One region of the Rahnella sp. 1L-D-7-B-C2 genome, then DNA from elsewhere that is predicted to be linked to it. Evidence: predicted binding sites of a transcription regulator. Region 1 holds the regulator's gene; the other holds the start of a gene.
The links. Region 1 encodes PhoB, which activates phosphate uptake and scavenging genes when phosphate is short. Its sites were predicted from a motif close to CTGTCATAAAACTGNCNNAT; they were not measured.
Positions count from the first base shown of each region.

Region 1 (21,768 bases):
TTGAGGCGATATAGACCGCGCCCGGCAACTTCAGGGTTCGGATCCTGCATCGCCGCGACCACACGGCTGACACCTGCCGCCAGCAGCGCATCGGCACAAGGCGGCGTGCGCCCGTGATGGCTGCAAGGCTCGAGTGTCACATACGCCGTTGCACCCTTGGCTTTCTCACCGGCCATGCGTAAAGCATGGACTTCGGCATGAGGTTCACCGGCACGCACATGATAGCCTTCACCGATGATTTCGCCATTGAGCACAATGACACAACCGACGTTCGGGTTAGGCGTGGTAGTGAAACGTCCGCGGCGCGCCAGCTCGAAAGCCCGCGCCATAAAACGTTCGTCAGAAGCTATTTCGGACAGCATTCACGTTCCTTAATCCTGAAGACGGGCAATCTCTTCACCAAACTCACGAATATCTTCAAAGCTGCGATACACGGATGCGAAGCGGATGTAGGCCACTTTATCCAGCCCTTTCAGCGCATCCATCACCAGACCGCCGATCATTTTGGCCGGGATTTCACGTTCGCCTGTAGCGCGCAACTGGGATTTAATGTGGCTGATGGCAGTTTCAACGTCATCTGAACTGACCGGCCGCTTTTCCAGCGCTTTCAGAAACCCGCTGCGTAATTTGTCTTCGTTAAAGGGTTCGCGGACCTCATTGCTTTTTATGACGCGCGGCATCACCAGTTCAGCCACTTCAAACGTGGTGAAACGTTCATGGCACACCAGGCACTGACGGCGACGGCGAACCTGCGATCCATCGCCCACCAGGCGGGAATCAATGACTTTAGTATCAACAGCGGCACAAAATGGGCAATGCATAGCACTTCCTGATCGCGAACTCAATTGGACATCAGTTTAACCCGAAGTGTGCCGACAACAAAGGCTGTCGCTACTTTCATAGACATCGGGTTAAACTTACGCATCTCTATTAGTGCCCGGACGGATGTTGCATCGGGCAGAAGAAAGGAAATCTCTGATATGACGAAACACCCTCGCCTTTGGCTGGCCTGCGCCGCATTGCTTAGCCTGACCGGCTGCGTGAAGCAAAATCCACAATTACCGGAACTGAAAACCGAAGTGGGCCAGCTGAATCAGAAACTGCAACGGCTGACCGACTTGGCTGTCGCGCTGGAACAGCAAACCACGCTTAACCGTCAGTCCACCAACGGCGTGTATTTGCTACCTGCGGCGAAAAGTCCGGCGCTGCTAAAAAGCGATCTGGGCGAACTGACCGTCACGTTGCTGCGCGTGGCACCTGACGCCAGCGGATTACAGGCCGTGCTGGAAGTGAAGAATAATGCCGGCCAGCCGCTGCCAGCGTTTACCGCGTCAATCAGCTGGGGTCAGCTGGATCCAGTAACCGGTAAACCACTGACAGTGGATATGCAAACCCAGAACATTACCGTCGAACCGGATCTGTTACCGGGGCCGGTGAAAACTGTTGAAGTGAGGTTTAGCCAGGTTACGATGGATACGCTGGGCTTCGTTCATCTGCATAATATTGTGGCCACGCCTCAACCCGCGCAGATTCAGCCGTAACCCCCCCTGAATTTCAGACAAAAAAAACCCCGCAGCGCGGGGTTTTTCATCACTGAACGACCAGCCGATTAAGGCAGAATCGAAGGCTGATCTGCACCTTCTTTTTCCACTTTTTGCTGCAACATGTGTTCACGCTTCATGCCCAGTTTCAGAGCCAGCGCAGACGCCACGTAGATAGACGAAACAGTACCAATCGACACACCAATCAACATGGTCAGTGAGAAGCCTTCGAGCAACGCACCACCGAAGATATAGAGCATCAGTACCACCATCAGCGTGGTCGCCGAGGTCATAATGGTACGGCTTAACGTCTGGGTCAGGGACACGTTCATGATTTCGTAAGAGTTACCGCGACGGATTTTGCGGAAGTTCTCACGAATACGGTCCGATACTACGATGGAGTCATTCAGCGAGTAGCCGATAACCGACATCAGGGACGCGATGATGGTCAGGTCAATTTCGATCCTGAACAGTGACAATACGCCCATGGTGATGATGACGTCATGCGCCAGTGCGATAACCGCACCCAACGCCAGTCGCCATTCAAAACGGAAACCGACGTAAATCAGGATTGAGATGAGCGCCATCAACAGCGCCATGCCACCAGCCTGGGCTAAATCATTCCCCACGCTCGGCCCGACAAATTCGACACGTTTTACGGTGGCGTCTTTATCGATATCCGCATTCACCAGGCTGAGGACTTTATTCCCCAGTTCCTGACCGGCATTACCTGACACCGGCGGCAGGCGAACCATCACATCACGGCTACTGCCGAAATTCTGGACAACCGGATCCTTGAACCCGGCTTTTTCCAGATCGGCGCGCATGTCGTCGAGGTTAGCAGGCTGGCTGAGGCTGATTTCAATGACGGTACCGCCAGTGAAGTCCAGACCCCAGTTGAACCCGCGAACACCCATAATCGCGACGGACGCGATGAACAACAGGCCTGAAATACAGAACGCCACGTTGTCCCAGCGCATAAAGTCGATGACTTTACGGCCATAGTTGAGTTGCTCAACGGTATATTCTTTCTGTGCCACAACGCTCTCCTCAGATAGACAGCTTTTTAATGCGTTTGCCGCCGTAAACCAGGTTCACGATTGCACGGGTTCCCACGATCGACGTAAACATCGACGTTGCCACACCGATTGCGGTGGTGATAGCAAAGCCTTTGATCGAACCGGTACCCACTGCATAAAGAATAATTGCCGTGATCAGGGTAGTAATGTTGGCATCGACGATACTGGAGAACGCGCCTTTATAGCCTTCATGGATAGCCTGCTGAACGGAACGTCCGTTCTTCAGCTCTTCCTTGATACGTTCGTTTATCAGTACGTTGGCGTCAACGGCCACCGCCAGTGTCAGCACGATACCGGCAATACCCGGCATGGTCAGCGTAGCACCCGGCAGCAACGACATGATCCCGACAATCAGAATCAGGTTAGCCACCAGCGCCGTGGTCGCGATGATGCCGAATTTACGGTACCAAACTACCATGAACAGAATGGAAGCCACGAGGCCCCACAGGCACGCTTCCAGACCCTGAGTGATGTTTTGCATCCCTAAGGTCGGGCCGATGGTACGTTCTTCAACGATCTGAATTGGCGCGATCAACGCACCGGCACGCAGCAGCAGAGACAGCTGACGGGCTTCGTTCGGATCGTTAACGCCGGTAATACGGAAGCTGTTGCCCAGACGTGACTGAATGGTCGCCACGTTGATGACTTCTTCCTGTTTCGCCAGAATTGAACGGCCGTTGGCATCTTTCTTACCGCTGTCTTTGTATTCCACGAACAGGGTCGCCATCGGCTTGCCGATGTTATCCTTAGTGAAGTTAGACATGGCGTTACCGCCAGCGCTGTCGAGAGAGATGTTTACCTGCGGCTGATTATACTCATCCATGCTGGAGGTGGAGTCAGTGATATGGTCACCGGTCAGAATCACGCGTTTGTACAAGACAACCGGGCGACCTTCACGGGTATTTTTCACTTCGCTGTCACCCGGCACACGGCCAGAGGTTGCAGCGGTGGCATCCACATTGGTGTTTACCAGACGGAATTCCAGCGTCGCGGTCGCGCCCAGAATTTCTTTCGCGCGTGCAGTGTCCTGAATACCCGGCAGTTCAACCACGATACGGTCAGCACCCTGACGCTGTACCAGCGGCTCGGCTACACCCAGTTGGTTAACACGGTTACGCAGGATGGTGATGTTTTGCTGAACGGCATACTCGCGAGCTTCACTCATACGAGCATCAGTCATCACCACTTTAACAGCGTTATCGCCGCTGTTGGTGATCACTAAATCGCGATGGCGTGGGCTCAGATAGCTGACCGCAGAATCACGCGTTGCAGCATCACGGAAACGCACTTCAACGCCATAGTTGTCGAGCTTACGCACCGTGGCATAAGGAATATTCTTGTCGCGCAGGTCGCTGCGCATGTTGTCCATCGTCTGCTCTTGCAGCTTACTCAGCGCGGTATCCATATCCACTTCCATCAGGAAGTGCACACCACCACGTAAGTCGAGGCCCAGCTTCATCGGCTCGGCGCCCAGCATACTCAACCAGCGCGGCGTTGCCGGCGCGAGGTTCAGTGCAATGACAAACTTATCGCCCAGCGCTTCAGTCAGCGCTTCACGTGCACGAAGCTGTACATCCGTGTCTTTGAAACGGGCAAGAATAGCGCCATTCTCCAGAGCAACTGATTTGATCTGGATTTTGCTTTGATCTAATACGTTACGGACTTGGTCCAGCGTTGCTTCACTGGCGTCGGAACCCCGAGCACCAGTGATTTGAACAGCCGGATCCTCACCATAAAGGTTGGGAAGTGCATAAAGCAGCCCGACGATGACCACAACGATCAGCATCAGATACTTCCACGCAGGATAACGGTTTAACACGGCAGTTCCCTTCGGGAAAATCGAAAATTAGATAGACTTCATCGTGCCTTTTGGCAGAACTGCTGCCACGAAGTCACGCTTGATCATCACTTCGTTAGTGTCGTTCAGTGCAATAACAACATAGCCGGTTTCAGCCACTTTTGTTACGCGACCGATCAGGCCACCGGTGGTCATCACTTCGTCACCTTTACCGATGGAGTCCATCAGTTTTTTGTGTTCTTTAGAGCGTTTCTGCTGCGGGCGCAAGATCATGAAATAGAAAATCAGACCAAAAACGACCAGCATAATAACCAGAGAGTAAGGACTTCCCTGTGACGGTGCGCCAGACGCTGCGACAGCATCGGAAATGAAAAGACTCATTTAAATTCCCTCATTGTTGTTGTGAAGCAAAAGAGTTGTTGTAAAAAATACCGTATTTCCAAAATGGAGTCTGGCGATAAACGTCTCGCACAATACCCCATTATGACGGCTCAACAAATGATAAAATCGGCACCGCCAAAAGGTGATGCCGACACGACTAAGAAATCAGAAGTTTAAAGGCGGAACCGGTTTGCCTTTACTCTCGTAGAAGTCTGTCACAAAGAGCTCTAATTTACCCTCTTCAATAGCCTGGCGTAAACCGGCCATCAGACGCTGGTAATAGCGCAAATTATGAATGGTATTCAAACGCGCACCCAGAATTTCGTTGCAACGGTCGAGATGATGCAAGTAGGCGCGGCTATAATTGCGACACGTGTAGCAATCACAGTGTTCATCCAGCGTCGAGGTGTCATCTTTATGCTTGGCATTACGGATTTTCACGATGCCGTCAGTGACGAACAGGTGGCCGTTACGTGCATTACGCGTTGGCATTACACAGTCAAACATATCGATACCGCGACGCACGCCTTCCACCAAATCTTCCGGTTTGCCGACGCCCATCAGATAACGAGGCTTGTCTTGCGGAATTTGCGGGCAAACGTGCTCGAGGATACGGTGCATGTCTTCTTTCGGCTCGCCTACCGCCAAACCGCCCACAGCGTAACCATCAAAGCCAATATCTACCAGCCCTTTTAATGATACATCTCGTAAATCTTCGTAAACGCTTCCCTGGATAATCCCGAACAAAGCATTCTTATTATTCAATTCGTTGTGACGATCGCGGCTGCGTTGTGCCCAGCGTAAAGACATCTCCATCGAACGTTTAGCGTAATCCCAGTCAGCGGGATAGGGAGTACATTCGTCGAAGATCATCACGATGTCAGAGCCGAGATCGTTTTGGATCTCCATGGATTTTTCCGGGCTCAGGAATACCGGATCCCCGTTGATCGGGTTACGGAAATGCACACCCTCTTCTTTGATTTTGCGCATCGCACCCAGGCTGAACACCTGGAAACCGCCGGAATCAGTGAGGATCGGGCCGTGCCAGTTCATGAAATCATGCAAATCGCCATGCAGTTTCATGATTTCCTGACCCGGGCGCAGCCACAGGTGGAAGGTGTTACCGAGCAGGATCTGCGCGCCGGTTTCTTTCACTTCTTCCGGAGTCATGCCTTTAACGGTGCCGTAGGTGCCCACAGGCATAAATGCCGGGGTTTCGACCACGCCACGTTCAAAGACCAGACGCCCGCGACGTGCGCGGCCATCGGTAGTGCTTAATTCGTACTTCACATTGCCTCCAGCATCAGAGAAACAGTCTGATGAGGTTAAGTCCGTGGCATGACGCCCGGAAAAGAAAGCCCGGATGCACCGAGTGCATCCGGACCGGTAGTTTTAAATCAAACTTACTCGCCCACGACTTCCTGCGGGGCCAGCGGGTTACGGTTGATGAACATCGCATCGCCGTAACTGAAGAAACGGTACTGCTCGGCCACCGCCTGGTGGTAAGCATTCATGGTATTTTTATATCCGGCAAACGCCGACACCAGCATAATCAGCGTCGATTCAGGCAGGTGGAAATTGGTGATCAGGGAATCAATTACCTGATAATGATAGCCCGGATAGATGAAGATCTTCGTATCACCGAAGAAAGGCGCAATCAGCGCATCTTCACTGGCTTTGGCGGCACTTTCCAGCGAACGGACAGATGTGGTGCCCACGGCCACCACTTTGTTACCGCGCGCTTTACACGCCAGCACCGCATCCACCACGTCCTGAGGTACTTCGGCATACTCAGCGTGCATGATGTGGTCTTCGATGGTATCCACGCGCACTGGCTGGAACGTCCCCGCGCCGACGTGCAGCGTGACGAACGCAAATTCCACGCCCTTTTCTTTCAGCGCATCCATCAGCGGCTGATCAAAGTGCAGACCGGCAGTCGGTGCAGCGACAGCACCCAAACGTTCGCTGTAGACCGTCTGATAAAGTTCTCGGTCGGCATCTTCGTCAGGACGGTCAATGTACGGCGGCAGCGGCATATGGCCGATTTCGTTGAGCAAGGTAAAGACATCGCGGTCTTCATTAAATTCCAGCTCAAACAGCGTATCGTGACGCGCCACCATCGTCGCTTTAATGTCTTCTTTATCACCGAGCAGCAACTCTGCGCCGGGCTTCGGAGATTTTGAGGCGCGAACGTGCGCCAGAACGCGGTGTGAATCCAACACGCGTTCAACCAGCACTTCAATCTTGCCTCCGCTGACCTTACGGCCAAACACGCGGGCCGGTATCACGCGGGTATTGTTGAAGACCAGCAGATCGCCGGGCAGGATTTTATCGAGAATATCGGTGAACACGCCGTGCGCTAACTCGCCGCTCGGCCCGTCCAGAGACAACAAACGACAGCCGCTGCGCTGGGTCTGCGGATAGCGGGCAATCAGGGATTCCGGGAGTTCAAAAGAAAAATCGGCAACACGCATGGTTTTTCACTTCACTTTAACGACAAAAACAGGCGGCTTAGTCTAGTGGGACGGGGCATCCCCTGCAAGCTTATGCGCGAATAAAGGCATCCCCTGACCTGTCGTAGATCACGTTTCCTGCGTTATACTCCGCCGATGAATTTTTTAGCGCACCTCCATCTGGCCTCGCTGGCCGACAGTTCCCTGCTGGGCAACTTGCTGGCGGACTTCGTTCGCGGCAACCCTGACGGGCAATATTCTGCTGAAATCGTCAGCGGGATCCGTATGCATCGCCGCGTTGACACCCTGACCGACTCCCTGCCCGAAGTGCGGATCGCACGCAGCTATTTCCGAGATGATTTCCGCCGCGTCTCGCCGATCACGCTCGACGTGGTATGGGATCATTTCCTGTCGCGCCACTGGGCGACAATTCATCCACAGCAGCCGCTGGAAGATTTTCTTGCCGTCTGTCAGCAGGAAATTACGCCGCAGTTACCGGATATGCCGGAGCGTTTTCAGAATCTTAATGCGTATTTGTGGCCGGAACGCTGGATGGAACGCTACGCCGCACTGCCCTTTATCGGCGACGTCCTGCGCGGCATGGCCTCCAGACGGCCAAAACTCAGCGCGCTGACCGGATCGTTTCACGATATCGAACTGAACTACGACGCGCTTGAACAGCTATTTTGGCAATTTTATCCGGTCATGATGCAGCAAGCGAGAGACCGTCAAATCTGACAAATCCTCTGCAACCTGTGATTCAGAGCACAAATGGCTGCAATCTGCGAGATTGCTCTTAATGAAGCATGAGAGCTGGATCAAAAACTGATAGCCCGATGCTATCTGATTGATTGGCGCGATGGGGTTTATTCACCGCGGCCTTGCCCCTATACTGGCAGTCGTTTTGTTCACCCTTTCCACCTACGATGCCCTCATGGGTCTTAAAAGGAGCAATTTATGGTTCTGGTAACTCGCCCAGCCCCTGATTTCACCGCAGCCGCAGTACTCGGTAGCGGCGAAGTAGTTGAAAACTTCAACTTCAAAAAACACACTGCAGGCAAACCAACTGTTATCTTCTTCTGGCCAATGGACTTCACCTTCGTTTGTCCTTCTGAGCTGATCGCTTTCGATCACCGTTACGAAGAATTCCAGAATCGTGGCGTAGAAGTGGTAGGCGTTTCTTTTGACTCCGAGTTCGTTCACAACGCATGGCGTAACACCCCTGTTGAGAAAGGCGGCATCGGCCCTGTCAAATACGCAATGGTTGCTGACATCAAACGCGAAATTCAGAAAGCTTACGGTATCGAACATCCGGACGCTGGCGTTGCACTGCGCGGCTCCTTCCTGATCGACAAAGAAGGCGTTGTACGTCACCAGGTAGTGAACGATCTGCCACTGGGTCGTAACATCGACGAAATGCTGCGTATGGTTGACGCGCTGCAATTCCACGAAGAGCACGGCGAAGTGTGCCCGGCTCAGTGGGAAAAAGGCAAAAAAGGCATGGGCGCATCTCCGGATGGCGTAGCTAAATACCTGTCTGAAAACGCTTCTAACCTGTAATCCTCTTCGGATATCAAGGTCAATAACGGTCAGCCTCGCTGGCCGTTTTTTTTGCCTGCCATTTGCCCCGATCACAGTTCTCCCCTTCCTTCTGCTCACTCCCGGTCTTTTAGGTCTACGCTGAAAACGTATTCCCTGCTTCAGCAGTGGTGCGCCCTTTTTTAAAGAGTGGCGTGCGCCTTGCATAGATGTATTGCGTTAAACAACATCGTTAACACCCAAAAAAGCGTTATCACACAAGAGCCTGAAGGTTCTGATTTCAAAAGACAGGAGCTTACATGTTACGGAGTCCATGGAAAAAATCGCTCATCGCGCTGGCTATGTTTACCAGTTTTCCGCTTTTGGCCGCGTCAAACCCGGCCGTTGAAGCGAAAAACGGTATGGTCGTCACCTCGCAACATTTAGCGTCACAGGTCGGCGTCGACATCCTCAAGATGGGCGGCAACGCGATTGATGCCGCGGTCGCGGTCGGTTACGCACAGGCGGTCGTCAACCCATGCTGTGGCAACATCGGCGGCGGTGGCTTCATGACGGTGCATCTGGCGGACGGTAAAGACACTTTTATCAACTTTCGTGAAACCGCACCCGCCGCCGCCAGCGCCAATATGTATCTGGACGCCGACGGTAATGTGAAAAAAGGGGCCAGCCTTTACGGCTATCTGGCCGCAGGCGTTCCGGGTACCGTGCTGGGAATGGATACGGTCCAGAAAGAGTACGGCACGCTCACGCGTCAGCAGGTCATGGCACCGGCGATAAAACTCGCCCGTCAGGGCTTCGTGCTGACCCGCGCGGATACGGATATTCTCGATACTAAAGTCGCCCGCTTCAAAGAAGATCCCGAAGCCGCGCGCATCTTTTTGCGCAAAGACGGCAGCCCGTTGCAGCCCGGCGACAAACTGGTGCAAACCGATTTAGCCAACACGCTCGAGTCGGTTTCCAGACACGGCCCGGATGCGTTCTATAAGGGCAAAATCCCGGCCGCAGTAGAAGCGGCCTCGAAAAAAGGCGGCGGTATTCTGACCGCAGCGGATTTCGCTAACTACAAAGTCACAGAAGACACGCCGATCACCTGTAGCTATCGCGGCTATAAATTTGTCTCAGCGCCACCCCCGAGCTCTGGCGGCGTAACGATGTGCGAAATCCTCAACATTGTTGAAGGCTATGACCTGAAAAGCATGGGCTTCAACTCAGCTGCGTCCATTCACACGCTCACCGAAGCCATGCGTCACGCCTACATGGACCGCAACACTTATCTCGGCGATCCGGCTTTTGTGAAAAATCCGGTCGACCGCCTGATCAGCAAAAGTTATGCCGAAGAGATTCGTAAGAAGGTAGAAGCGGATAAAGCGACGCCATCCACGCAGGTTCAGCCGGGCATGGAACCGCATGAGAAGCCGGAAACCACGCATTATTCTATCGTCGATAAAATGGGCAATGCCGTTTCTACGACGTATACCATCAACGGCTTGTTTGGATCCGTGGTGATTGCGCCGGGCACCGGTTTCTTCCTTAACGATGAAATGGATGATTTCACCACCAAAGTCGGCGAGAAAAACCTTTACGGGCTGGTGCAGGGGACGCGTAATGCTATCGCCCCCGGTAAGCGCCCACTATCATCCATGAGCCCGAGTCTGGTGACCAAAGACGGTAAAATCTTCATGGTACTGGGGTCGCCGGGCGGTTCGCGCATCATCACTATCACGCTGCAAACAGCGCTTAACGTGATTGATTACGGCATGCCTCCGCAGGAAGCCGTCAATGCGCCGCGTATTCACCACCAGTGGTTGCCGGATGAAGTCTACTACGAGCAGCGTGGCGTCTCTCAGGACAGCCTGAACATTCTGGCGAAGATGGGCTACAAAATGGTGGAGCAAACACCGTGGGGCGCAGCAGAGCTGATTCTGGTGGGCTTACCAGGCGCAGCAGGCGTCACGCCGATGAACTCCGGCAATGACTCGGCGTTGTCGGGGAAAGTCCGTGAGGGCTATTTGTATGGCGCGAATGACGTGCGTCGCCCGGCAGGTGCTGCAATAGGGTATTAACCTTCAGCGGTAGAAAATATAAAACCCCCGATGTCGCGAAGATATCGGGGGTTTTCTTTATCCGAAGGTAAGCACTTGCTTACGCGTTACTTGCTGAGTGACAACGCCTGCTTCTTCCGGTCGTTACGCAACTTGAACGCATAACCTATCAGCAGCGCCACAACCCAAACCATGCCAACGTAAAGTGACACGCGGGTATCAGGGAAGTAACCGATCAGACCGATGATAAACACCAGGAAAATGATGCCGAATACTGACGTGTAGACACCACCACGCAGTGGGAACTCCAGCTCTTTAACCTGTTGTTTATTCAACTTACGGCGAAAACCTATCTGGGAGAACAGGATCATAATCCACACCCAAACGGTCGCGAAAGTCGCCAGAGATGCAATCACCAGGAATACGCTGGAAGGCATAATGAAGTTGAGGTAAACCGCAATCAGCAGCGCGCCCATCATCACCAGCACCGTGACCCAGGGCGTGCCCAGACGCGATACCTTGCTGAATATTTTCGGTGCCTGCCCCTGCTCTGCCATTCCGTGCAGCATACGGCCCACACCAAACACATCGCTGTTAATCGCCGACAGTGACGCGGTGATCACCACGAAGTTCAGAATGCCTGCCGCTGCGGTGATGCCCATATGCTGGAACGTCAGCACGAACGGGCTGCCCTGAGTACCTATCTGATTCCATGGAAAAATCGACATAATTACAAACAGTGTGCCCACATAAAACACCAGAATACGCAGCGGCACAGAGTTAATGGCTTTCGGAATGGACTTCTTCGGATTTTCAGCTTCACCGGCTGTAATACCGATGATCTCAATGCCGCCGTAGGCAAACATAACCAGCTGTAAAGACAAAATGGTGCCCATAATGCCCTGACTGAAGAAGCCGCCGTGGCTCCACAGATTATGGATGCCCGTCGCCTGCCCGCCGTTACCGATGCCCCAGATAATAATGCCGAAGCCCGCCACAATCATGATGATGATCGTCAGCACTTTGAAGAAGGAGAACCAGAATTCCAGCTCGCCGAAAACCTTCACGCTGACCAGATTGATGGCACCGATAATCAGCACCACGCTCAGCACCCACGTCCACTGCGGCACATCCGGGAACCAGACGCCCATATAAATGCCGAACGCCGTGACGTCCGCGATGGCGACGATCAGGATTTCAAAACAATATGTCCAGCCGGTGATGTAACCCGCCATCGGTCCGAGATAATCCTGAGCATAGCGCGAGAAAGAGCCACTCTGAGGATTGTTAACGGACATCTCGCCAAGGGCACGCATGATGATAAAGGCGATAATGCCGCCGACCAGATAGGCCAGCAGCACGCTTGGCCCCGCCAGTTTGATCGCATCCGCCGATCCATAAAACAGCCCGGTTCCGATGGCCGATCCCAGTGCCATAAAGCGAATATGACGCGTTGTCAGACCGCGCTTTAGCTTCGTGCCCGGCGCTTCTGGCTGCGCGGTTGGTTGTTCAGCTGATTGTTGCATTGACCCTAACCCGTTTCTGTATTTTGAAAATCAAACATGCGAATTCTAAAAACACTGCACCCTGCCAATGAAAAAGCCACGGAAAGGTTTCCGTGGCCTGATTGGCGAAACATTCACTCAACTACGTTCAAACATTCTGCCGATAATTATTGGTGCGCGGTGACGTTGCGCGGACCACTGATTTTGTCATAAATACCGACCAGCACCAGCATTAATACTGAAGGCGGTAACCAGGCAAGACCCTGGGCTGCCAGCGGCAGATTTGCGGTCCAGGCAGGCATGATATCAGCAAAAGCAGAGGTTTTGATGCCATCGACGATACCGAACACCAGGCTGACGAGCATCACCGGCGCCACGATACGTGTCGTATTATTCCACCAGCGCAGGGTGAAGCTCAACACCACCAGTGCGATACATGGCGGATAAATGGCTGTCAGCACCGGAATGGAAATCTGGATCAGATGGCTCAGGCCAAGGTTAGACACCAGCATGGAGAACAGGCCCAGAATAAACACCAGTGACTTATACGACAGCGGCAGGTACTGAGCAAAGAACTCCGCACAGGCGCAGGTCAGGCCAACCGCCGTCACCATACAGGCGATGAAGATCAGCGCACCGAGGAAGAAGCTGCCGACGCCACCGAAGGTATGCGCCACATACGCATGCAGGATCACCGCACCATTGGTTGCGCCCGGCACCAGTGAAGCGCTGTTTTCGCCGAGCTTGAACAGACTCAGATAGACCAGCACCAAACCTAAACCGGCGATCAGACCGGCCAGAATCGTGTAACGGGTCAGCAGTTTGGCATCGGTCACACCGCGAGAACGGGCGGCATTCACGATAACAATACCGAAGACCAGCGCGCCCAGCGTATCCATCGTCAGATAGCCGTTAACGAAACCGCTGGAGAACGGCACGGTCTGGTAAGCATCCACCGCAGGCATGGTCTGCCCGGCAGGCCACAGCAGCGCGGCAACACCCAGTGCAGCCAGCGCGACCATTTTCAGCGGTGCGAGGAAATGCCCGACGGTATCGAGCAGGCGGCCCGGATAGAGGGAAATGCCGATCACCAGCGCGAAGTAAATCACGCTATAAATCAGTAAAGGAAGCGGGCCATCACCGGTCATCGGTGCGATACCCACTTCAAAAGAGACGGTTGCGGTGCGTGGCGTGGCGAACAGCGGGCCTACAGCCAGATAGCAGACGGTCGCCAGCAGAATACCGGCACCACGGCCAATTGGCGTACTCAGGGCGTCAACACCGCCACCGACGCGCGCCAGCGCAATCACTGTCATCACCGGGAGACCTACAGCGGTTATCATAAACCCGGCAGCTGCCCACCAGACTTCAGGACCGGCCTGCAGGCCAACCATCGGCGGGAAAATAATGTTCCCCGCCCCGACGAATAAAGCGAAGGTCATGAAACCCAGCGCCAGAATATCTTTATTTGTTAAACGAGTACTCATGATTGGTGTCGTGTTGCCTGTTCAAATGAATAAAGTGACCGTTGCTGTCGTCGTGCCACCTCGTACAAGGATGAATGGCATAAAACTGCCAGAGAGCACCGTGTGGGGATCGAAGTGAGCTAAAAACGCCTGATGATATGCAGATGATTACGTTGTTATGCAGGGAGTATCGAGCGACAGCGGGCGTTAAGGTAAACGTTTATAGCGTATAAAGGCAAGCCGCGATCCAAAAAGCAGAGTGTTTAACCAGATTAACATCGCAAAGCAGTAATATTCGCTGAATACATCGAAAAACACGCCATATGATATGTATGATTTTTAAACTAATGAAGCACAAGATATGCTCCGGAAGGACGAAAAATGCGTGAAATCACCACTCTCAGGTTATTTCACGCACAGTTTACAACATTTTTACAAGGTCAAACATTAACCACTACCAGGCTTTACCAGACGCGGGCAGCGATATCCACCACCAGTTTCAGTTTTTCCCACTGCTGCGCTTCGGTGAGACTGTTGCCCTCTTCCGTCGAGGCAAAACCGCACTGCGGGCTGAGGCAAATCTGATTGATATCCAAATATTCCGCCGCTTCCGCCAGACGCGCTTCAACGGTTTTGGCCGGCTCCAGCTCGCCGGATTTGGTGGTGATTAACCCCAGAACTGCCTGCTGATGGCCCTTTTTAATAAAGCGCAGAGGCTCGAAGCCGCCGGAACGCTCATTGTCATACTCAAGGAAGAAGGCATCGATATTTACACCGCCAAACAGGATCTCAGCCACCGGCTCGTAGCCACCTTCGGAAATCCAGGTGGAGCGGAAGTTACCGCGACACACGTGCAAACCAATCACCAGATCGTCCGGTTTACCGGCAATCGCTTTGTTCAGCACGTCCGCGTAAGTACGCGCTAACTCTTCTGGAGAATCGCCACGCTCGCGGATTTGCTGCTTCTGATCTTCCGAGCACAGATACGCCCAGACAGTATCGTCAAGTTGCAGATAGCGGCAACCGGCGTCATAAAATGCTTTAATGGCGTCGCGATAAACCTGTGCCAGATCGTTGAAATAGTCTTTCAGATCAGGATACGCCTCTTTGCTGATGGCATTACGGCCACCGCGGAAGTGCATCACGCTCGGGCTTGGGATAGTCATTTTCGGGACTGCGCTGCCGCTGATGCTTTTCAGAAAACGAAAATCGTCCAGCATCGGATGCGCATCAAAGCCGAGTTTACCTGTGACTTTAATGCTGCGTGCTTTGGTCTGTACGCCGTTGAACTGAATCCCCTGTACTGCGTCGTAACCTTCCACTCCGTCAAGCCCTTCGAAGAAATCGAAGTGCCACCATGCACGGCGGAACTCACCGTCAGTGACCACCTGCAAACCGGCTTCGCGCTGTAAATCCACCACGCGGCGGATTTCAGTATCTTCTACGGCACGCAGCTGCGCGGCATCGATCTCGCCAGCCTGAAACAGCTTACGCGCTTCTTTGATAGCCGCCGGGCGCAGGAAACTGCCGACCACGTCAGCACGGAACGGAGGGGTAGTACGTTGCATGAAAAACTCCTTAATGGCATCCCGTCGCAGACGAAATGCAAATGATTTACAAGGTAAATAATTGCGCCGCGTTACATGTAGACTTCTGGATGTCTAAATGGTTTTAAGGCGATACTGTCATGCCGGTTACTCACCGACAACAGAGGAATTTTCATGGGAGATGAAATAAATTCACGATCAAAAGCGGTGAGTTAATGAAGCAGCAAACAAAAAAAGCCCGACATGGAGAAATGCCGGGCTGGATAGAAAACAGCAATTTACGGTTTCACTGAAACTTTAGTGGTGTTATCGGAAGGAACTATCAGCTTCGGTGCCAGCGTAAAAATAAAGCGCGTGCCGACGCCGACTTCACTCATCACCTCGAGCCTGGCGTTGTGGTGGCTGAGCGCATGTTTGACGATCGCCAGCCCCAGTCCGCTGCCACCGGTCTGGCGGGAACGGGCTTTGTCGACACGATAGAAACGTTCAGTCAGACGCGGGAGATGCTGAGGTGCAATGCCCGGCCCGTTGTCGCTTATCTGGAACTGTGCGCCATGCGGCGTTTGCTGCCAGCTGACCTCAATTCGGGTGCCCGGCGGCGTATGATTGACCGCGTTATACACCAGATTCGACACCGCACTGCGTAGCTGATCCTCGTTGCCGAAGACCTTCAGCTTCTCGTTTACGCGAAACACAACTTCGTGCTGACCGCCACTCAGTGTCTGTACTTCGCGCTCCAGCATCCCGAGCATCACCGGAATATCGACTTTTTCGTGCAAATCCATATTGGCGGAGGCTTCGATTTTTGACAGCGTCAGGAGCTGCTTGACCAGCCCGTCCATGCGTCGCGTTTGCTCTTGCATAGTATCGAGCGCTTTAGTGCGAAACGGCTCTTCCAGCTTGGCATCTTCCATCATTTCCAGGTAGCCCTGCAAAACCGTCAGCGGGGTGCGAAGTTCATGGCTGACGTTGGCGAAGAAGTTACGCCGCGCGCCTTCCAGCTGGCGCATTTGCGTGACATCACGCGCCACCATCAGTAACTGCCCTTCGGAATAAGGCATCACGCGAAATTCGACGTAATGTTCATTATTGAGCTGAAGATTGAGTGCGCGGCTGAAATCACGCGCCTGGATCCAGGCGCGAAATTCCGGATAGCGCAGCAGGTTGAAGATGTGTTGCCCGTTATCTTCCGGCCAGCGGAAGCCGAGAAGCTCCTGCGCCAGACCGTTACACCAGAAAATATTGCCCTCTTCAGTGGTCAGCACCACTGCATCCGGCAACGATTCTGCACCGCTGCGAAAACGTTTAATGAGTTGCCCTAATTCACGGCGGCGACGGCGGTTTCGCATCTGCATCTGGTTCAGCCCGTAGAACAACGGCTCCCAGCTCCAGCGGCCATTTGGCGGGGTGATGCTGCGGTCAAGCCACAGCCAGTGTGAGAGTTTAAGCTGGTTATAATAGTTCCAGCCCAGCGCCGCCAGCAGAGACGCAAAGAGAAGCCAGCCAAAATGGCCGACAAAAATACCGAGAATGATCGCTGGCAGGCAAAACAGAAAAAATTCGCCGGCCAGCCGTTTCCATGACAAACGTTCTAACACACAGATTCTCCGCTGTGGGGACTAATAACGCGTTGAAAAACGGTATCCCGTGCCACGGACAGTCTGGATCATTCTGTCATGTCCACTGGTTTCCAGCGCTTTGCGTAAACGACGAATATGCACGTCTACCGTGCGATCTTCCACATAAACGTTAGTGCCCCAGACGTTATTGAGCAACTGTTCGCGGCTGTAAACGCGTTCGGAGTGGGTCATAAAGAAATGCAATAACTTGAACTCGGTCGGCCCCATGTCGAGCGCCTGCTCATTGGCCATCACGCGGTGAGAGGAAGGATCGAGCGTCAGACCCTGCATGTCGATCACCTCTTCCACCGCCATCGGTGAAATACGGCGCATCACAGCTTTAATACGGGCAACCAGTTCTTTAGGAGAAAACGGTTTAGTAATGTAATCATCGGCACCCACTTCGAGGCCACGCACCCGGTCCTCTTCTTCACCGCGTGCAGTCAGCATCATCACCGGAATTTCGCGGGTCAGGGCTTCACGTTTAAGATGTTTGATAAACTGGATCCCGGACCCTCCCGGTAACATCCAGTCGAGCAGGATAAGCTCAGGATAAGGCTCGACCAGTTGGCCAATCGCGGAATCAAAATCTTCAGCTTCTACTGCCTGATAGCCATTTTGTTCCAGTACAAAACACACCATTTCACGGATTGGAGCTTCGTCTTCAACCACCAATATACGTCTAGCCATCGTAGGTCCTGCCAATAGGTTAGCGATCTTTTATTTGATTGCGGGCGCCATTATGCGTCAGTTTTGTGACAGATTTATGAATAGAAAGGATGGTCTATTACACCGCACTTTGACAGCCATCTTGCTGAAATTCGCCTGATTTTTCTGGGGACATCGTCCCCCGACGGCGTTTATACTTTGCGCCATTGTTACCGTCTAGCGAATCACCGGGAGTTTCATGCGCCTGATCCACACTTCAGACTGGCACCTTGGCCAGTACTTCTTTACCAAAAGCCGCGCCGCCGAGCATCAGGCCTTTCTGCGCTGGCTGACGGAACAGGTGGAAACTCATCAGGTCGATGCCGTGATTGTGGCGGGCGATATTTTCGATACCGGCTCGCCACCAAGCTATGCGCGGGAATTGTATAACCGCTTCGTGGTGGAATTACAACACACCGGCTGCCAGCTGGTAGTGCTGGCCGGTAACCACGATTCGGTCGCCACGCTCAATGAATCGAAAGAACTACTTTCCTGCCTCAACACCCGCGTGATCGCTACCGTCGGTGAAGACTTGTCTGAGCAGGTTTTGGAATTAAATCATCGTGATGGCTCGCCCGGCGCAGTGCTTTGTGCGATCCCGTTCTTACGCCCGCGCGATTTGATAGCCAGCCAGGCCGGTCAGTCCGGCAGCGACAAGCAGCTGGCGTTGCAGGAAGCCATCGCTGCCCATTATGACGCTTTATATCAGGCGGCACAGGCGAAGCGCGACCAGCTCGGCGTCCCGCTGCCCATCATCGCCACCGGCCATCTGACCACCGTCGGCGTCAGCACCTCGGATTCCGTTCGCGACATTTATATAGGTACTCTCGATGCCTTTCCGGCACAGGCATTTCCGCCGGTCGATTACGTCGCACTCGGGCATATTCACCGCGCCCAGTGCGTGGCGAAAACCAACCATATCCGTTACAGCGGCTCGCCGATTGCGCTGAGTTTTGACGAACTCGGCAAAGCCAAAAGCGTATTTATGCTCGATTTTACGGGTGCAACGCTGAACAGCATCGAAACGCTGGAAATTCCGGTATTTCAGCCGATGCAGATGATCAAAGGCCCGCTGGCCGAAATAGAAAAACAACTGATGCAGTTCAGCGATGGCGATACCACCAAACCGGTCTGGCTGGATATAGAAGTCGCGACGCAGGATTACCTCAGCGACATTCAACGGCGGATCCAGGCGCTGACCGCTGAACTGCCGGTGGAAGTCGTACTGCTGCGCCGCAGTAAAGAACAGCGCATTAACAGCATTGAACAACAGGAAAAAGAAACCCTCAGCGAGCTGAGCGTGAGCGATGTCTTCGAGCGGCGGCTGTCGCTGGAAGCGGACACTGACGAACAGCGTCAGGCACGGATGCGCACGCTGTTTGCGCAGGTGGTCGATGAGGTCACCAGCGGTCATCACGCAGAGGACGCCACACAATGAAAATTCTCAGCCTGCGTTTAAAAAATCTAAACTCGCTGGAAGGCGAATGGAAAATCGACTTCACCGCTGAGCCTTTTGTCAGCAACGGATTATTCGCTATCACCGGCCCGACCGGCGCGGGAAAAACTACCCTGCTCGATGCCATCTGTCTGGCGCTGTATCACCAGACGCCGCGTCTGAACGTCACCCCCAGCCAGAACGAACTGATGACCCGCCACACCGCCGAATCACTGGCCGAAGTGGAATTTGAAGTGAAAGGCATTGGCTACCGTGCCTTCTGGAGCCAGCGCCGGGCGAAAAACTCACCGGACGGCAATTTACAGGCACCGAAAGTCGAGCTGGCATTGCTGGCGGACGGCAAAATTCTGGCGGATAAAGTACGCGATAAACTTGACACGATTGCCGAACTGACCGGGCTGGATTTTGGCCGTTTCACCAAATCGATGATGCTGTCACAGGGACAATTCGCCGCCTTTCTCAATGCCGATGCCAATGACCGCGCAGAATTGCTGGAAGAACTTACCGGCACGGAAATCTACGGCCTCCTGTCTGAACGCGTGTTCGAACAGCATAAAGAAGCGCGCGTAGCGCTCGACGGTTTACATCAGCGCATGGCTGGTATCGAACTGCTCAGCGAAGAACAGCGTCAGGCGCTGGAAACGCAGCTTAAAGAACTCAACGCGCAGGAAATCAGCCTTAGCCAGCGGGCGCAGCAGCGTCAGCAGGATCTTAACTGGCTGCAACACTGGCAGCAGGTGCAGCAAAAACATCAGCAATCAGTGCAACAGCTGGCAGCGACGGAGCAGGAAATGGCGCAGGCTGCGCCGCAGTTGCAGCAGCTTGCACTCAGCGAACCGGCGGAAAAACTCCGTTCACGTCTTAACGATCGCCAGCGCTGCCAGCAGGAAACACTGAATCTGCAACAGCAGACCGCGCAGCTGATCCAGCAGCAGGAACACCAGCTGGCGCAGATGACGCCGCTGAAGCAGGCCGCAGAACAGGCGCAAAGTGCGCGCCAGAAACAGGTGGAAGAACAGCGACAGCAGCAGACACTCATTGAAGAGCAAATCCTGCCGCTGGATAACAGCATCGCCCAGTGGCGGAAAGCGCAAACCGATACGCAACAGTCATTGAATGACGTACAGAAACAGGTCAGCGAGCAAAATCTCGCACTTGAACAGCTGACCGCCGAACGTCAGAAGCTTGAAGAGCAAAGCCGCCAGCACCAGACGCGGCACACTGCCCTGACCGAGGCGCTGACCGTGCAGCAACAACGTCAGGCAGCGCTGGAAAATCAGCATCCGCTGGCGGTGTTGCAGAAACGGCAGGCTGAACTGACACACCTGCGACCGGTACGCCAGCAGCTGTATTCGCTCGCGCAACTTTATCCTCCACTGAACCGCCGGGTGGTGCAGCAAAATGCCGATTTCACACAGATCCAGACGCAGGTCTTGCAGGAAGAACAGCGACTGGGCGCGATCCGTCTGCAATGTCAGAAGCAACTGGAACATCTCAATGACGTCAAAGCCCGCCTGAAAAGTGAAGAGCTGATCGTCAGCCTCACCGCCGAGCGCGCGAATCTGCAAAGTGGTAAGCCGTGCCCGTTGTGCGGGTCGACGTCGCATCCGTCGGTGGAAAGCTATCAGGACGTGAAACCGTCAGAAACCGCGCAGCGCGTCGAGAAAATGCAGGCCGAATTCGATACGGCAAAAACCAGCGGCATTGAGCTGGCGGCGAAGATTAAAAACCTGAAAGAGCAGCAGACGCGCCTGCAAACCCAGCTGGAGCAGGATCAGCAACAGCTGAATGCGCAACTCGAGAGCTGGCAGCAACTGAGCGCGCCGCTGAATCTGACCTTCGTATTGCAGGATACGGATGCCGTTCAGCAATGGCTGGCGGAACGCGATCGCGAAGAGCAACAGTCCCAGGATCTGCTGGGTGAGCATGAACAGCTGGCGCGGGCGTTGCAACAGGCGAAAGATGCACTGAATGATGCCGTGAATGAGCAGCAAAAAGTGCAGCAGCAGACTGCCCTGCTGACCGAACGCTTTACGCTTATCGGGCAAAGTCAGGTCAAACTTCAGGAACAGATGGAGCACTTGCAAAAGCAGTTTACCGAGGGTGAGAAAACGCTGGCAGAGCTGAATGCGCAGCGTCGCAGTCTGTTCGGCGATCGCCAGATTGCGCAGGTTCGCGAGCACTTACATCAGCAGCAACTGGCCGCAGAGAAAGCGGTCAGCGACGCAGCCGAAGCACTGAACAAAGCGCAGGAACAGCGCGATAAACTGGCCGGTCAGCTGGCCAGCACGCAGCAGCAACATCAGCAGGCTACGGAACGTCTGCAACAGGCTGAAAATGAGTGGCAACTGGCGCTGGCCGCCAGCGAATTCTCTGACGAAGAGGCGGTGAAACTCGCCCTGCTCGATGACGGGCTGCGTCAGCAACTCCAGCTGCAAAAAGAACGTCTGCAACAACAGCTGGCGAAGGCCCAGGCGCTGCTGAGTGATGCCGGTGCGACGCTGGAAGCTCACGGTCTGGCGCGCCCTGCGCATCTGCGCGAGAGCGAAATCGACCTCACCCAGCTCACCGCAGAACAGGCGACGCTGGCGCAACAGCTGAAAGCGTTACAGCAGCAGCTCGGTGAAGTCAGCA
Region 1 covers NZ_JBXAVQ010000007.1:152,682-174,449, forward strand. The annotation lists gene ribD (bifunctional diaminohydroxyphosphoribosylaminopyrimidine deaminase/5-amino-6-(5-phosphoribosylamino)uracil reductase RibD) at 1-362, opposite strand, end outside; gene nrdR (transcriptional regulator NrdR) at 372-821, opposite strand; gene AC0Z7K_RS13980 (DUF3251 domain-containing protein) at 981-1,541, shown strand; gene secF (protein translocase subunit SecF) at 1,610-2,521, opposite strand; gene secD (protein translocase subunit SecD) at 2,592-4,439, opposite strand; gene yajC (preprotein translocase subunit YajC) at 4,467-4,799, opposite strand; gene tgt (tRNA guanosine(34) transglycosylase Tgt) at 4,965-6,089, opposite strand; gene queA (tRNA preQ1(34) S-adenosylmethionine ribosyltransferase-isomerase QueA) at 6,203-7,273, opposite strand; gene AC0Z7K_RS14010 (ACP phosphodiesterase) at 7,409-7,990, shown strand; gene AC0Z7K_RS14015 (peroxiredoxin C) at 8,210-8,812, shown strand; gene ggt (gamma-glutamyltransferase) at 9,091-10,854, shown strand; gene proY (proline-specific permease ProY) at 10,941-12,359, opposite strand; gene brnQ (branched-chain amino acid transport system II carrier protein) at 12,506-13,825, opposite strand; gene AC0Z7K_RS14035 (cobalamin-independent methionine synthase II family protein) at 14,269-15,372, opposite strand; gene phoR (phosphate regulon sensor histidine kinase PhoR) at 15,630-16,949, opposite strand; gene phoB (phosphate response regulator transcription factor PhoB) at 16,971-17,660, opposite strand; gene sbcD (exonuclease subunit SbcD) at 17,878-19,116, shown strand; gene sbcC (exonuclease subunit SbcC) at 19,113-21,768, shown strand, end outside.

Region 2 (3,661 bases), on a different contig from region 1:
TAAAAGCATTCGCGTACTGAATTGCCATTAATACCCCACCCCGGCCTCCCCATTCACAGAAGAGAAGCTAAAGCTTAACGACCGCCTTTCGTCAGTTCGCGTTTCATATCAATAATCTGCTGATATTCCGCCAGTGACGTTTCGCCGATATGCTGTTTACCACCGACTGCTTTTACGAAGCAGGCGTGGTCTTCTTTATCCAGTTTCTTAATGGCAGAAACCAGTTTGGCTTTAAAGGCTGGCGGCAGATCGCTGCGCACTAAAATCGGGCCGTTAGGGATCAGCGGAGATTCCCAAATAATACGGATTTTCTTCATCAAATCCGGATGGTCCATGCGGATCATGCGGTTGAAAGCGCCGGAGGTATAACCGGTTTCACGATCGCCTATCATTGAAGCCCAGGTCACGGCGCCTTCGAACTGGCCGTTCAGCACGCCAAGGATATCCTGCTCATGACCGCCGGAAAAGGTCACGCTGGAGAAGAAGTTGTTATATTTATTGTCAGTGGTACCGCCAAATTCTTTCTTGAAAGTCTGGTTCGGGATCAGGTAACCGGAAGTGGAATCCGGATCAGCGAAGCCGAATGATTTACCTTTCAGGTCAGACAGTTTCTGGTAAGGGCTGTCGGCTTTAACAACAACAACGGAATGATAACCGCGGGATTTATCCGTATCGTCGATAACAATACCAACCAGGTCTACGGCTTTCGGGTTATTAATATAGACTGAGGCGAAAGACGAAGGTGACATGCTTAATACCATATCCACTTTCTTACCTAATAACCCCTGAATGACACCAGAGTAATCAGAGGAATTACGCAGTTTGGTATCGACATTTAATTCTTTATCGAAGAAATCTTTGACGCACTGATTATCACCGATTTGCTGAGTGGCATTTTGCCCGCCCAAAATACCCATATTTAATTCTTTCGGCGCATCTTCTGCCATGCTGTGCATTGCGGTAAAAGAACCTGCTACAAAGACTGCCAGACGTAATAACTTCTTCATGTAATGGTGACCTTGTGTAGATTGAGAGAAAGTAGAAATAAGGACTGCAAAATTAATAACGTTATATTTTAGCTGTTCACCGCTTCGTGCTCTTCACCGTATAACTGATGCAGAATCCCGTCAGTTAACTGATCCGGGTGACCATCGAAAATAATCTGCCCTTTGGCAATGCCAATGACGCGGGTGCAATAATCTTTCACCAGTTCGACTGAATGTAAATTAACCATTACCGCAATATTTTCTTCGCTGACTTTTTTCAGCGCATTCATGATGCGCAGGGTATTTTTCGGATCGAGCGAGGCGACGGGCTCATCGGCCAGCAAAATTTTGGGGTTTTGCATCAGCGCACGGCAAATCGCCACGCGCTGCATCTGACCGCCGGAAAGGTTTTCGGCGCGCTGTAACGCATGCGGCAACATGTGCAACCATTCGAGCAGTGAAATCGCGCGGGCGCGGTCTTCGTCATCAAACTGATTAAAAAAGGATTTGAATGTGGAAGTATGGCTGAGACGTCCGAGCAGAACATTGGTCAGCACATCAAGACGCGGTACCAGACAGAAATCCTGAAAAATCATGCCGCACCCTGAGCGCCAGCGGCGCAGCGCCTTACCGGTCAGCCCCGCCAGTTGCTGTTGTTCACCGTTTTCGTAATGACACACCACGCTGCCTTCGGTTAACGGAATGGTACCGTTGAGGACGTGCAACAGCGTGGATTTCCCAGCGCCGGAACGGCCAATAACCGCGACAAACTCACCGGCATGGAGATCAAAATTAATGTCATTCAGGACGCGCTGACCGGATTTATAGGATTTCACCAGGCCTTTGACGTCGAGTACTTTGTTCAGATGCTGCGGCCCGGCCTGAGGATATTCAGCCTGTGCCAGCTTAAGTTGTGCCTGCGCCATGATGCTGTCTCTCGGTTGCTTTCATTATCTGGCGTTCATTAAGCGCGAGTTTTATGACACATCAATGACGATTTAATGGACAGCGCGTGACAAAAAGAGACGAGATTAAGTCTATGATTGGAGGGTGCCAAATGCGCATCACGTCAAAAAAGGAAGATGAAATGGATAATCAGACACTCATCGCCGCATTGAAAGAGATTGCCGGCAGCCGCCATGTCCTCACCGGAGACAGTAATACCGAGCGCTACCGGAAGGGTTTTCGCTCCGGTGGCGGCAAAGCGCTGGCGGTCGTTTTCCCTCAAACGTTGCTGCAGCAGTGGCAACTGCTGAAAGCCTGCATCGCCGCCGACAAAATTGTCATTATGCAGGCCGCCAATACCGGTCTCACCGAGGGCTCAACACCCAGCGGCGAGGATTACGATCGCGATATTGTGATTTTCAGCACCCTGAAGCTGGATCAGATCCAACTGCTCGATGGCGGCCATCAGGTAGTAGGTTTCCCCGGCAGCACGCTCTACAAACTGGAAAAAATGCTCAAGCCGTATAACCGCGAACCGCACTCGGTCATCGGATCTTCGTGCATCGGTGCGTCTGTCGTCGGCGGGATCTGCAATAATTCAGGCGGTTCGCTGGTTAAGCGCGGCCCGGCCTATACCGAAATGGCGCTTTATGCACAGATAGATGAGCACGGCGAACTACGGCTGATTAATCATCTGGGCATTAATCTTGGTAAAACGCCGGAGGAGATCCTGAGCCGTCTGGAGCGGGCCGATTATCACGAGGCCGACATCCAGCACGATCAGCGGCTGGCATCGGATCACGATTATGCAGAACGCGTGCGCGAAGTGGATGCCGATACGCCATCGCGCTTTAACGCCGATGAGCGCAGGTTGTTTGAGGCCTCAGGCTGCGCCGGAAAGCTGGCAGTATTTGCGGTGCGTCTGGACACTTTCCCGGCCGAAACCCAGCAGCAAGTGTTTTATATCGGCACCAACAACACCGATGTTCTGACCGAACTGCGCCGTCAGATCCTGCGTGATTTCACCAATCTGCCGGTGGCGGGCGAATATATGCATCGCGATATTTTTGATATCACCGAAGTCTACGGCAAAGACACGTTCATGATGATCGACAAACTCGGCACCGATAAAATGCCGGATATGTTTACCGCTAAAGGCAAATTTGACGCGCATATCAGCAAAGTCCCTTTCCTGCCGAAAAACTTCAGCGACCGCGTGATGCAGTGCCTGAGTAAAGCCCTGCCTAATCATCTCCCGCCACGTATGAAGCAATACCGCGACCGCTTTGAACATCATCTGCTGCTGAAAATGTCTGGTCCAGGCATCGATGAGGCACGCAACTTCCTGACCCGTTTCTTCAGCGATGGTCAGGGGGATTTCTTTATCTGTTCCGCCGACGAAGGCAAGAAAGCGTTCCTGCATCGCTTTGCCGCAGCCGGTGCTGCCGTGCGTTATCACGCGGTGCATGAAAAAGAGGTGGAAGATATTCTGGCGCTGGATATCGCACTGCGCCGCAACGACCGCGACTGGTTTGAAACCTTGCCGGAGGAGATCGACAACCAGCTGGTTGCAAAACTCTATTACGGGCATTTCATGTGCCACGTTTTCCATCAGGATTACATCGTCAAAAAAGGCGCTGACAGCAAAGCCCTTAAACATCGGATGTTAGAATTGCTCGATGCCAAGGGCGCAGAATATCCCGCCGAGCATAACGTCGGGCATCTTTATC
Region 2 covers NZ_JBXAVQ010000005.1:186,236-189,896, reverse strand. The annotation lists gene phnD (phosphonate ABC transporter substrate-binding protein) at 75-1,007, opposite strand; gene phnC (phosphonate ABC transporter ATP-binding protein) at 1,076-1,912, opposite strand; gene dld (D-lactate dehydrogenase) at 2,074-3,661, shown strand, end outside.
Region 2: a site for PhoB is predicted at 1,953-1,972, ahead of phnC (phosphonate ABC transporter ATP-binding protein). Genes of this name have one in related genera too.